One region of the Enterobacter cloacae complex sp. HYC080_NIDB genome, then DNA from elsewhere that is predicted to be linked to it. Evidence: riboswitches for the same ligand, from Rfam matches in the RefSeq annotation. Region 1 holds a riboswitch; each other region holds the start of a gene.
What was found. Region 1 has a riboswitch for thiamine pyrophosphate ahead of thiM (hydroxyethylthiazole kinase). Riboswitches for the same ligand answer to the same signal wherever they lie in the genome.
Positions count from the first base shown of each region.

Region 2: linked by a shared signal. The riboswitch ahead of thiB (thiamine ABC transporter substrate binding subunit) and the one ahead of thiM (hydroxyethylthiazole kinase) in region 1 are both predicted to bind thiamine pyrophosphate.
Region 3: linked by a shared signal. The riboswitch ahead of thiC (phosphomethylpyrimidine synthase ThiC) and the one ahead of thiM (hydroxyethylthiazole kinase) in region 1 are both predicted to bind thiamine pyrophosphate.

Region 1 covers NZ_CP114212.1:1,552,829-1,556,362, reverse strand. Annotated here, with positions in the region: gene O1723_RS07355 (GntR family transcriptional regulator) at 1-554, opposite strand, end outside; gene thiD (bifunctional hydroxymethylpyrimidine kinase/phosphomethylpyrimidine kinase) at 597-1,397, opposite strand; gene thiM (hydroxyethylthiazole kinase) at 1,394-2,164, opposite strand; TPP riboswitch at 2,200-2,296, opposite strand; gene O1723_RS07340 (glycoside hydrolase family 32 protein) at 2,575-3,534, opposite strand, start outside.
Region 2 covers NZ_CP114212.1:3,801,659-3,805,192, forward strand. Annotated here, with positions in the region: gene O1723_RS18120 (sugar efflux transporter) at 1-82, opposite strand, end outside; gene sgrT (glucose uptake inhibitor SgrT) at 203-355, opposite strand; gene sgrR (HTH-type transcriptional regulator SgrR) at 444-2,099, shown strand; TPP riboswitch at 2,136-2,236, shown strand; gene thiB (thiamine ABC transporter substrate binding subunit) at 2,268-3,251, shown strand; gene thiP (thiamine/thiamine pyrophosphate ABC transporter permease ThiP) at 3,227-3,534, shown strand, end outside.
Region 3 covers NZ_CP114212.1:4,316,205-4,319,738, reverse strand. Annotated here, with positions in the region: gene O1723_RS20500 (HesA/MoeB/ThiF family protein) at 1-30, opposite strand, end outside; gene thiE (thiamine phosphate synthase) at 23-658, opposite strand; gene thiC (phosphomethylpyrimidine synthase ThiC) at 658-2,553, opposite strand; TPP riboswitch at 2,633-2,744, opposite strand; gene O1723_RS20485 (Rsd/AlgQ family anti-sigma factor) at 2,799-3,296, opposite strand; gene nudC (NAD(+) diphosphatase) at 3,392-3,534, shown strand, end outside.

The DNA of each region.
Region 1 (3,534 bases):
ATATTCTGACTGCGGAAGTAATCGTACAGCGAAATACCAATCGCATCCGGATCGGGAATTAACCCGACCGGCACCCAGGACTCTTCAATCGACACCGCGTCGTCGTCAACATAGCGAATGCGTTTCAGCATGAACACCTCGCTTTCAGGCTCGAGCGACAGCTGGCTGGCCACCTCTTCCGGGCATTTTACCACCCGTTTATTGACCCACAGCGTGTTGGGCGTTTTACCGCGCAGCACCACCTGCTGAGAAAAACCGCGCGCCTCTTTCAGCGAATATTCGAAGATGTTGTGGATTTGCGTTCCGTAACCCCGGGCACGCGTTACAACGCCCTCAGCTTCCAGCGCCTGCATCGCTTTGCGCACGGTGATGCGCGACACGCCGGTTAACTGGCTGAGATCGCGTTCGCCGGGCAGAATATTCCCGTGCTCCAGCACCCCGCTGCGCACCGCGTTTTTTACCGTTTCGGCAAATTTCAGGTACAGCGGTGTGTTATCAGCCGCGGCGATCCGTTCATTCAGTTGAGCGATTAATCGGGTATGCGCTTGTTCCATCTCTGTTTTCTCAGACGTGGTGTTTCCTGCCAGTATACTGGCTTACCACCATGCATGAAAATGATGAACCGGCCCAATACCGTGACCGACTTCCAGAGTATCGGCTTTTGCCAGCGCCGCCGAGAGCCAGGTCTTCGCTTCGCGTACCGTATCGGCCCAGTTGTCATGCCGTGGACGCAGCGCCGCCAGCGCGGCAGAGAGCGTACAGCCCGTGCCGTGGGTATTTTTTGTCTGTACGCGCGGGGCGGTAAAACGCACTTCTCCGTCGCGGGTAAAGAGCCAGTCAGGGCTTTCAGCATCATCGAGGTGCCCACCTTTCATCAGCACCGCGCCACACCCCATCGCCAGCAGCGCGTTTCCCTGCGCTTTCATTTCACGTTCAGTTTGCGCATGCGATGTGCCTAACAGCGCGGCGGCCTCCGGCAGATTAGGGGTAATGAGCGCCACCTGCGGCAGCAATTTCTGGCGCAACGTCTCAACCGCGGAAGCGGAAAGCAGAGGATCGCCACTTTTTGCCAGCATCACGGTGTCCAGCACCACGTTTTGCACCTGATAACGCTTCAGTCGTTCTGCCACCGCTTCAACAATGTCCGTTTCGGCCAGCATGCCGATTTTGGTGGTATCAATGCGCACGTCGCTGAACACCGAATCAAGCTGCGCGGCAACAAAATCCGGTTCGATTCGGTAAACCGACTGCACGCCGCGCGTATTTTGCGCCACCAGCGCGGTAATCACTGAACAGCCGTACGCGCCGAGGGCCGAGAAGGTTTTCAGGTCAGCCTGGATACCCGCGCCGCCGCTGGGGTCGGTACCGGCAATGGTCAGGGCGTTAATCCGTTTCATGCCTGCTCCTCCAGCGTATAAAGCGCATCAAGGAACGCGCTGGCAAAACTGCCTGGCCCGCGAGCGTGCGTAACGGCAATCGTTCCGGCACGCTTCATCCATCCGCAGGCGGCGGCAACGTTATCCAGCCTGTCGCCCGGCAGCGAACAGCAGGCCGCGACGACGGCGGAGAGCGCACAGCCCGTACCCACTACGCGGGTCATCAGCGGGTCGCCGCCCGCAACCGTTCGGGTGCGCTGTCCGTCAGTGATGTAATCTATTTCCCCCGTCACCGCCACAATGGTATTAGTCTGACGGGCCAGCGCCTGTGCAGCTGGCACCGCGCTGACCGCGGTATCGGTGGTATCAACGCCGCGCCCACCGGCGCTCATTCCGGCAAGGGCAAGGATTTCGGAGGCATTGCCGCGAATGGCGGCCGGTTTAAGGGCAAGAATTTGGTGGCAAAAGCGGGTGCGGAACATCAGCGCGCCCACGGCCACCGGGTCCAGCGTCCAGGGCTTTCCTGCCGCCACCGCGCTTTCAATCGCCCGACGCATCGACTGGGCGCGTGGCGAGGTCAACGTGCCGACGTTTATCAGCAGGGCATCGGCAATCCCGGCAAACTGTTCAGCTTCTTCGGCCTCAATCACCATCGCAGGGGATGCGCCAAGCGCCAGCAACACGTTAGCCGTGAAGGTCTGTACGACATCGTTGGTCATGCAATGGGTAAGCGGAGAACGGGTACGGAAATGATGTAAAACGTGTAAATCGAGCAGGTCAGGCTGCATGGGTTCGCTCCTGCCTTGCGTGAAGAAGCGATGACCGGTGAGGCATCTGACTTCCCTACGCTGGCATTATCCAGATCAGGTAATACGGGTATTTCTCAGCCTTCACAAAGAAGGGCACCCCGAGTCAAAATACTTTTAAAACAATGAGTTAATTAACGCTTATTGCTGTTGTTTAGTGTAACCGCGGCGGCGTGCCAGGCGCAAGGGGTTTCGATTTATCGCGGTACTCATCACAGCAGAGACCGGGAAAGGAATCACCTGTTCATCTTCGTTTATTACTCTGTCAGAGCAGATCGGCGGTGAGTAAAGAAGCAACGTAAAACAAAGGCGTCGCCTGTCGCCTTTTTATTTGCAGACCATACGGATTATGACGTCAGGAAATTCAGGACGTTATTCCTGACGTCATTCGTTTACCCTAATTGCCATGCTCCGGCATCGATAAGCGAAGCGGCCCCGGTCCACGCGAACAACGCCAGTTCGCGACACTCTGCATCAGGGTAAATGCGGCTGCTCAGGCACGCCTCCCCTTCATTGACAAACACTTCCACTGACGAGCTGTCAACGAACAGGCGCAGGCTTAGCGTGTCGTTCAGGTTCAGCGCGACGCTTCGGGTACCGCACAGGCCATACTGCGGATAATAACGCTCCAGCACCAGGCGCTGCATCTGCGCATCAACATAGACGCGTAAGCCATCTCCAAAACGAATGCCGTATTGCTCTGCACCGCTGTTGGCGCAATCCCACTTCAGCATGACCTCCATCGCGTCGCAGTGTTCCACCAGAGTAATCTGCTGGTTTTTAAGAGTACTTACTGGCCAGGGGAACCACTCTCCCCGGAGGCCTTCGACCTCTCTGGCCGGTCGCATTTGCAGGCGGTTATCCGCACTCAGCGTCAGTTCACGCGGTAAAGAGAGCATGCCAGCCCATCCATCTTCCTGCTCCGGCAGTGGGGATTCCCACATGTCCAGCCAGCCGATAACGATACGGCGGCCATCAGGGGTCAGGAAACTTTGTGGCGCATAGAAATCATGTCCGCGATCCATCTCCACAAACTCACCTTCTCGCACAAAAGGCTGACCAGGCTGCCACTCGCCCAACAGATAGCCACTCTGAAATAGATTACGATTTTTGTATCCTTCAGCCACCACTCCCTGAGGTGAAAACATCAGTACGCGCTTGCCATTGAGAGTGAAAAAGTCAGGGCATTCCCACATATACCCCATCTCTTTTTCTGCCACCGCAAGCACGCCCATATCCTGCCACGCGTGCAGATCTTCAGAGCGATATACGCGCACCTGACCCGTTTCGCCGTCCCGCGCACCGACGACCATGTACCAGCTCTCCCCCTCACGCCACACTTTCGGGTCACG
Region 2 (3,534 bases), 2.2 Mb from region 1:
CCACACCCATCATAAAGGCTACCAGCATAAAAGCGGCATATACGCCATTCAGGCGGCGCCCCATCGTCATCAACCACAGCATACGCAAGTCCTTGTGAAAGCGAATCGAAATTGGGTGAAAGAATAAACGAAAAAAGCCAGCAAAAATATTTTGCTGGCGGGTGATAAACACCAATACTCAGTCACACATGATCGAGGCGAGTTAGCGGGAAGAGGTCGGTTTCGTAACGTCCCACTGCATCAGTTCTTCTAACATTTTCAGCCGCTGCTCTGCACACCGGCGGGCCAGCCAGGACGCTCCTTTTGTCGCTGAAAAGTACTGCTGATAAAACTGACGTGCGGTAGACCTCTTCATAATTTACCTCCTCACTTCATCGGGGAGAATTATTGGCCTAATATAGGGATAAATAAATTGCTGGTTTTTTGTCAGGAGTTCCCCTTTTATGCCTTCTGGTCGTCTGCAACAACAATTTATCCGCCTCTGGCAGTGCTGCGAGGGGCAATCGCAGGAGACCACGCTCAACGAGCTGGCTGACCTGCTCAACTGTTCGCGCCGTCATATGCGCACGCTGCTTAACACCATGCAGCAGCAGGGCTGGTTAAGCTGGGAAGCGGAGGCAGGACGCGGGAAGCGCTCACGTTTGACCTTTCTCTATACCGGTCTGGCGTTGCAACAGCAGCGCGCGGAGGATCTGCTGGAGCAGGATCGCATCGACCAGCTGGTGCAGTTGGTGGGCGACAAAGCCGCCGTGCGCCAGATGCTGGTCTCACATCTTGGACGTAGCTTTCGTCAGGGCCGCCACATTCTGCGGGTGCTCTACTACCGTCCGATGAAAAATCTGTTACCCGGCACGGCGTTACGGCGTTCTGAAACCCACATGGCCCGGCAGATTTTCAGCGGCCTGACGCGGATAAATGAGGAAAATGGGGAACTGGAAGCGGATATCGCGCATCACTGGCAGCAACTTTCCCCGTGCCACTGGCGCTTCTTCTTACGCCCCGGCATCCACTTTCACCACGGTCGCGAACTGGACATGCGCGACGTCATCGCCTCTCTGGAACGTGCCCGCAAGCTACCGCTTTATTCACACATTTCCCGCGTTCATTCCCCGACGGCATGGACGCTGGATATTGAGCTGTCGCAGCAGGACAAATGGCTTCCCTGGCTGCTGGGCTATGTGCCGTCGATGATTTTGCCCGCCGAGTGGGAGTCGCTGAACAATTTCGCCAGCCTGCCGATTGGCACCGGCCCCTACTCCGTGTCCCGCAATAACAACAACCAGCTGAAAATTCGCGCGTTTGATGACTACTTTGGCTATCGGGCACTGATCGACGAAGTGAACGTCTGGGTATTACCGGATCTTAATGAAGATCTCAGCTGCGGGCTGACGCTGGAAGGCCCCACCACGGGAGAAAAAGCGGTAGAGAGTCGTCTGGAGGAGGGATGCTACTACCTGCTGTTTGATAGCCGCACCCACCGCGGGGCAAACCAGGCCGTTCGTCAGTGGGTCAGCCACGTGCTGTCCCCCTCCAATCTGATCTACCATGCGGAAGAGCAGTACCAGACATACTGGTTCCCGGCGTACGGCCTGCTTCCGCGCTGGCACCACGCCCGCCCGGCGCACTGCGACAAACCTGCCGGGCTGGAGTCCATCACCCTGACCTACTACCGCGAGCACGTGGAGCATCGTTTTATCGCCGGGATCATGGCCAGGCTGCTGGCAGCCGAAGGCGTGACGCTGGAGATCAGAGAAGTGGACTATGACGAATGGCACCGGGGGGAGATCGTCAGTGATATCTGGCTAAACAGCGCCAACTTCACCCTGCCGCTCGATTTCTCGCTCTTTTCTCATCTGTATGAGATCCCGCTGATCCAGCACTGTATCAACCGTGACTGGCAGCAGGACGCTGCCCAGTGGCGCGCTGGCGACATGAATCTTGCCGTGTGGTGCCAGCAATTGCTGGCTGAACAGGCGATTGTACCTCTGATACACCACTGGCTGATGATCCAGGGTCAACGCAGTATGCGGGGTCTGCGGATGAACACCCTGGGCTGGTTTGATTTCAAATCAGCCTGGTTTGCGCCGCCGGAGCCATAACGCTTTCGTAATATTCACCAAATCATTACAATAGCGCCGTTCTCAACGGGGTGCTGCATCACAGATGTGCGCTGAGATAATACCCGTCGAACCTGATCCGGATAACGCCGGCGAAGGGATTTGAGGCTGTCGCTCAAAATCCTTTGCCACTCAACCCTGAGGTGCAAAGTGTTAAAAAAAGTTCTTCCTCTGCTGGCGCTGTTTGCGCTGCCTGCGTTCGCGAAGCCCGTCCTGACGGTCTATACCTACGACTCGTTCTCTGCCGACTGGGGCCCTGGCCCGTTAGTCAAAAAAGCCTTCGAAGCTGACTGTAATTGCGAGCTGAAATTCGTGGCGCTGGAAGATGGCGTGTCGCTGCTTAACCGTCTGCGTATGGAAGGGAAAAACAGCAAAGCCGACGTGGTGCTCGGGCTGGATAACAACCTGCTGGAAGCCGCCACGCAAACCAAACTGTTTGCCAAAAGCGGCGTAGCGGCAGAGGCCGTCAACGTGCCGGGCGGCTGGAACAACGACACCTTTGTGCCGTTCGACTACGGCTACTTTGCTTTCGTCTATGACAAAAACAAGCTGAAAAATCCGCCGAAGAGCCTGAAGGAGCTGGTGGAGAGCGACCAGAAATGGCGCGTGATTTATGAAGATCCGCGTACCAGCACGCCAGGCCTGGGACTGCTGCTTTGGATGCAGAAGGTCTACGGGGATAACGCGCCGCAAGCGTGGCAGAAGCTGGCCGCCAAAACCGTCACTGTGACCAAAGGCTGGAGTGAAGCGTATGGTCTGTTCCTGAAAGGCGAAAGCGATCTGGTGCTCAGCTACACCACCTCGCCGGCTTACCACATTATCGCCGAGAAGAAAGACAACTACGCCGCCGCGAATTTTGCCGAAGGGCATTATCTGCAGGTGGAGGTTGCCGCGCGTACCGCTGCCAGCAAACAGCCGGAACTCGCCGAGAAGTTCCTGAAATTTATGGTTTCTCCGGCGTTTCAGAATGCCATTCCTGCGGGCAACTGGATGTATCCCGTCACCCACGTTGCACTGCCGGCCGGTTTCGAACAGTTAACCAAACCACAAACGTCGCTGGAGTTTACGCCGCAGCAGGTGGCCGCGCAGCGAGCAGCATGGGTAAGTGAATGGCAACGCGCCGTCAGCCGTTAATTCCTGGCTGGTTACTTCCCGGACTGCTCGCCGCCATGCTGATGGTGGTAGTCAGTCTGGGAGCATTCCTTGCGTTGTGGTTTAACGCGCCGGAGAGCGATCTGCTCGCGCTCTGGCGCGATAGCTATCTCTGGCACGTCATTCGTTTCTCCTTCTGGCAGGCGTTTCTTTCTGCCCTGCTGTCAGCGATCCCGGCTATTTTTCTTGCGCGGGCTCTGTATCGTCGGCATTTCCCCGGAAGAGTAGTCCTGCTGCGCCTGTGCGCCATGACGCTGATCCTGCC
Region 3 (3,534 bases), 1.8 Mb from region 1:
GCTGTAGCGCATAAAATCGCGGTCATTCATCGCCCGCTCCTGCCAGCTGTAAAAGCCGTGCGGTGGCCGCCTGCCAGTCCGTCGCCTGGGTAATCGCGCTGACGACGGCGATACTGCCGACGCCGGTTTCCAGTACCGCAGGGGCGCGTTCAAGGCTTATCCCGCCAATGGCAACGGTGGGGTAATCGGTCAGGCGCTTAACGTGTAACGCCAGCTGCGTTAAACCCTGTGGTGCGGAGGGCATCTGCTTGGTTTGCGTCGGAAAAACGTGGCCGAGGGCAATGTAGGAGGGGCGCGCCGCCAGTGCCACGTCAATTTCCATATCGTCGTGTGTCGACACCCCCAGCCGCAGCCCGGCTTTGCGAATAGCGTTAAGATCGGTAGTTTCCAGATCTTCCTGACCCAGATGGACGCCGTACGCCTGGTGCTTAATAGCCAGCCGCCAGTAGTCGTTGATAAACAGACGAGCGTGGTAGCGTCGTCCCAGCGCGATGGCGGCGATAACGTCGGCCTCAACTTCTTCATCGCGCTTATCCTTGATGCGCAGCTGGAGGGTGCGAACGCCTGCCTCCAGCAGGCGTTGGATCCACTCCACGCTGTCCACCACCGGATAGAGCCCTAAACGGAAGGGCACGGAGGGGAAATCAGGCTGGTACATTAGGCCTCCTCTTTTTTGAGGTAGATCTCGCCGCCTTTCGCGCGGAAGGTTTCTGACATGTCTGCCATACCCACTTCGATGGTCTGTGCGGCGGCGTAGTCGCGTACCTCCTGGCTGATTTTCATCGAGCAGAATTTTGGACCGCACATGGAGCAGAAGTGTGCCACCTTGCCCGATTCCTGTGGCAGGGTTTCGTCGTGGTAGGCGCGGGCGGTGAAGGGGTCCAGCGCCAGGTTGAACTGATCTTCCCAGCGGAATTCAAAGCGCGCCTTCGACATGGCGTTATCGCGGATTTGCGCCCCCGGGTGGCCTTTCGCCAGATCCGCCGCATGAGCGGCAATCTTGTAGGTAATCAGTCCTTGCTTCACGTCCTCTTTATTTGGCAGGCCCAGGTGCTCTTTCGGCGTGACGTAGCAGAGCATGGCGCAGCCGAACCAGCCGATCATCGCTGCGCCAATCCCGGAGGTGAAGTGGTCGTAGCCCGGTGCAATATCGGTGGTCAGGGGCCCCAGAGTATAGAACGGCGCTTCGTGGCAGTGCTCCAGCTCCTCGGTCATATTGCGGCGGATCATCTGCATCGGCACATGTCCAGGGCCTTCAATCATTACCTGTACGTCATACTCCCATGCAATTTTTGTCAGTTCGCCCAGCGTGTGCAGCTCGGCAAACTGCGCTTCGTCGTTGGCATCGCGAATGGAGCCCGGACGCAGGCCGTCGCCCAGCGACAGGGATACGTCATAGGCAGCGCAGATTTCGCAGATCTCGCGGAAGTGTTCGTAGAGGAAGTTTTCCTGATGATGTGACAGACACCATTTTGCCATGATGGATCCGCCGCGGGAGACGATGCCGGTCAGACGTTTTGCGGTCATCGGCACGTAGCGCAGCAGCACGCCAGCGTGAATCGTGAAGTAGTCCACGCCCTGTTCCGCCTGCTCCAGCAGCGTGTCGCGGAAGGTTTCCCAGGTGAGGTTTTCGGCGATGCCGTTCACTTTCTCCAGCGCCTGATAAATCGGGACGGTACCAATCGGGACCGGGCTGTTACGCAGGATCCACTCGCGGGTTTCGTGAATATAACGGCCAGTTGAGAGGTCCATTACCGTGTCCGCGCCCCAGCGCGTTGACCAGACCAGCTTTTCTACCTCCTCTTCGATGGAGGAAGTGACGGCAGAGTTACCGATATTGGCATTGACCTTCACCAGGAAATTGCGGCCGATAATCATCGGTTCGGATTCCGGGTGGTTGATGTTGGCAGGGATAATCGCGCGGCCAGCGGCCACTTCGTCACGCACAAACTCCGGCGTGATGTTTTCCGGCAGGCGAGCGCCAAATCCTTCACCTGGATGCTGGTGGCGCAGCACTTCGCTACGGATACGCTCGCGGCCCATGTTTTCACGAATAGCGATGAACTCCATCTCCGGCGTGACGATCCCCTGGCGCGCATAGTGCAGCTGGGTCACGCGTTTGCCCGCTCTGGCGCGTTTTGGCGTCAGCAGACCGGTGAAACGCAATTCGTCCAGACCATCGTCGGCCAGGCGCGCTTTGGTGTACGACGAGCTTTGTTCGTTGAGTTCTTCACAGTCGTTACGTGCGTCAATCCACGGCTGGCGCAGCTTTGCCACACCCCGCTGAACATTGATGGCAACAGAGGGATCGCCATACGGGCCGGAGGTGTCATACACCGGGACGGCTTCGTTATCTTCATATTGCGGGTTATCTTTGCTGCCGCCGATAAGCGTCGGGCTAAGCTGGATTTCGCGCATCGGCACGCGAATGTCGGGCTGTGAACCGGTGATGTATATGCGCTTCGAGTTCGGGAAAGCGGTACCTTCCAGGGTATCGATGAAGTGTTGGGCGTGTTCGCGCTGTTCGCGACGGGTCAGTTTAGTGGTAGACATAGCTCATTCCAGAAGTGAAGGACATGGCTTGTCAGACGACGGATGAAGCAAGAGAAGATCGCCTCAGGGGCGATACAACAGCAGTGTGACTCTTGTTCCCTTCGCAGGTATTAACCTGATCAGGTTCCGCGGATCCCGAATTAACGGTCTCAGCCCGCGCGTTTAAGCGCTGGGCACTCCGACAAGAAAAATCCCCCTCCGCAGAGGGGCGAATGGTTGTAAATTACTCGTTAACGATTAAGAACTCAAGCAGGGCGCGCGATGTTGTCTTCGTTACTCACATCCAGGCCGTTATCCAGGACGAGGGCGATCAGCCTGTCTTCCAGCGTGAATCGCTCTTCCAGCGCTTCGCCAAGATCGGAAAGCGCCTGCTGGAACTCAAGATAATTGTCGTGATCGATGGCATTTTCGAGCGTGGAATCGTAGTAATCCATGATCTGCTGGGTGTTGGCTTCCAGCAGCGGATAGAGTTTACTGGCCGCTAAATACGGCGTTGTCCCTTCCATTTCGCGGATAATACGTTCATAAATATTGAAATGTCCGTCGGACAGGTAGTCGACCAGGCTCTGACAAAAATCATCCAGCGCTTTTTCATTCAGCCGCATAAACGATTCTTTGCCAGGCTTAATACCGACCAGATTGTAATAAGCCACGAGTAGATGCTTGCGTACATGTAGCCAGCGATCCACCAGTTTGTTACTTCCTCTAACGCGCTCAGTCAGGCTTTCTAGCTGGTTTAACATGGTTGACTCCGCAAGGTTGAGAATTGAATCTGCTTATCCAAAATGTAACCACAATGCTAACAACATGTCAGTGAAGCGAAGGTAGTGCAATAGATATGGATCGTATTATTGAAAAATCAGATCTGGGTTGGTGGATCGTCAGTCACGAACAAAAACTATGGCTTCCTGCCGGGGAGATCCCTTATGGCGCAGCAGAGGCGTTCAATCTTGTTGGCCAGCCAGCACTGAAGATTGGTGA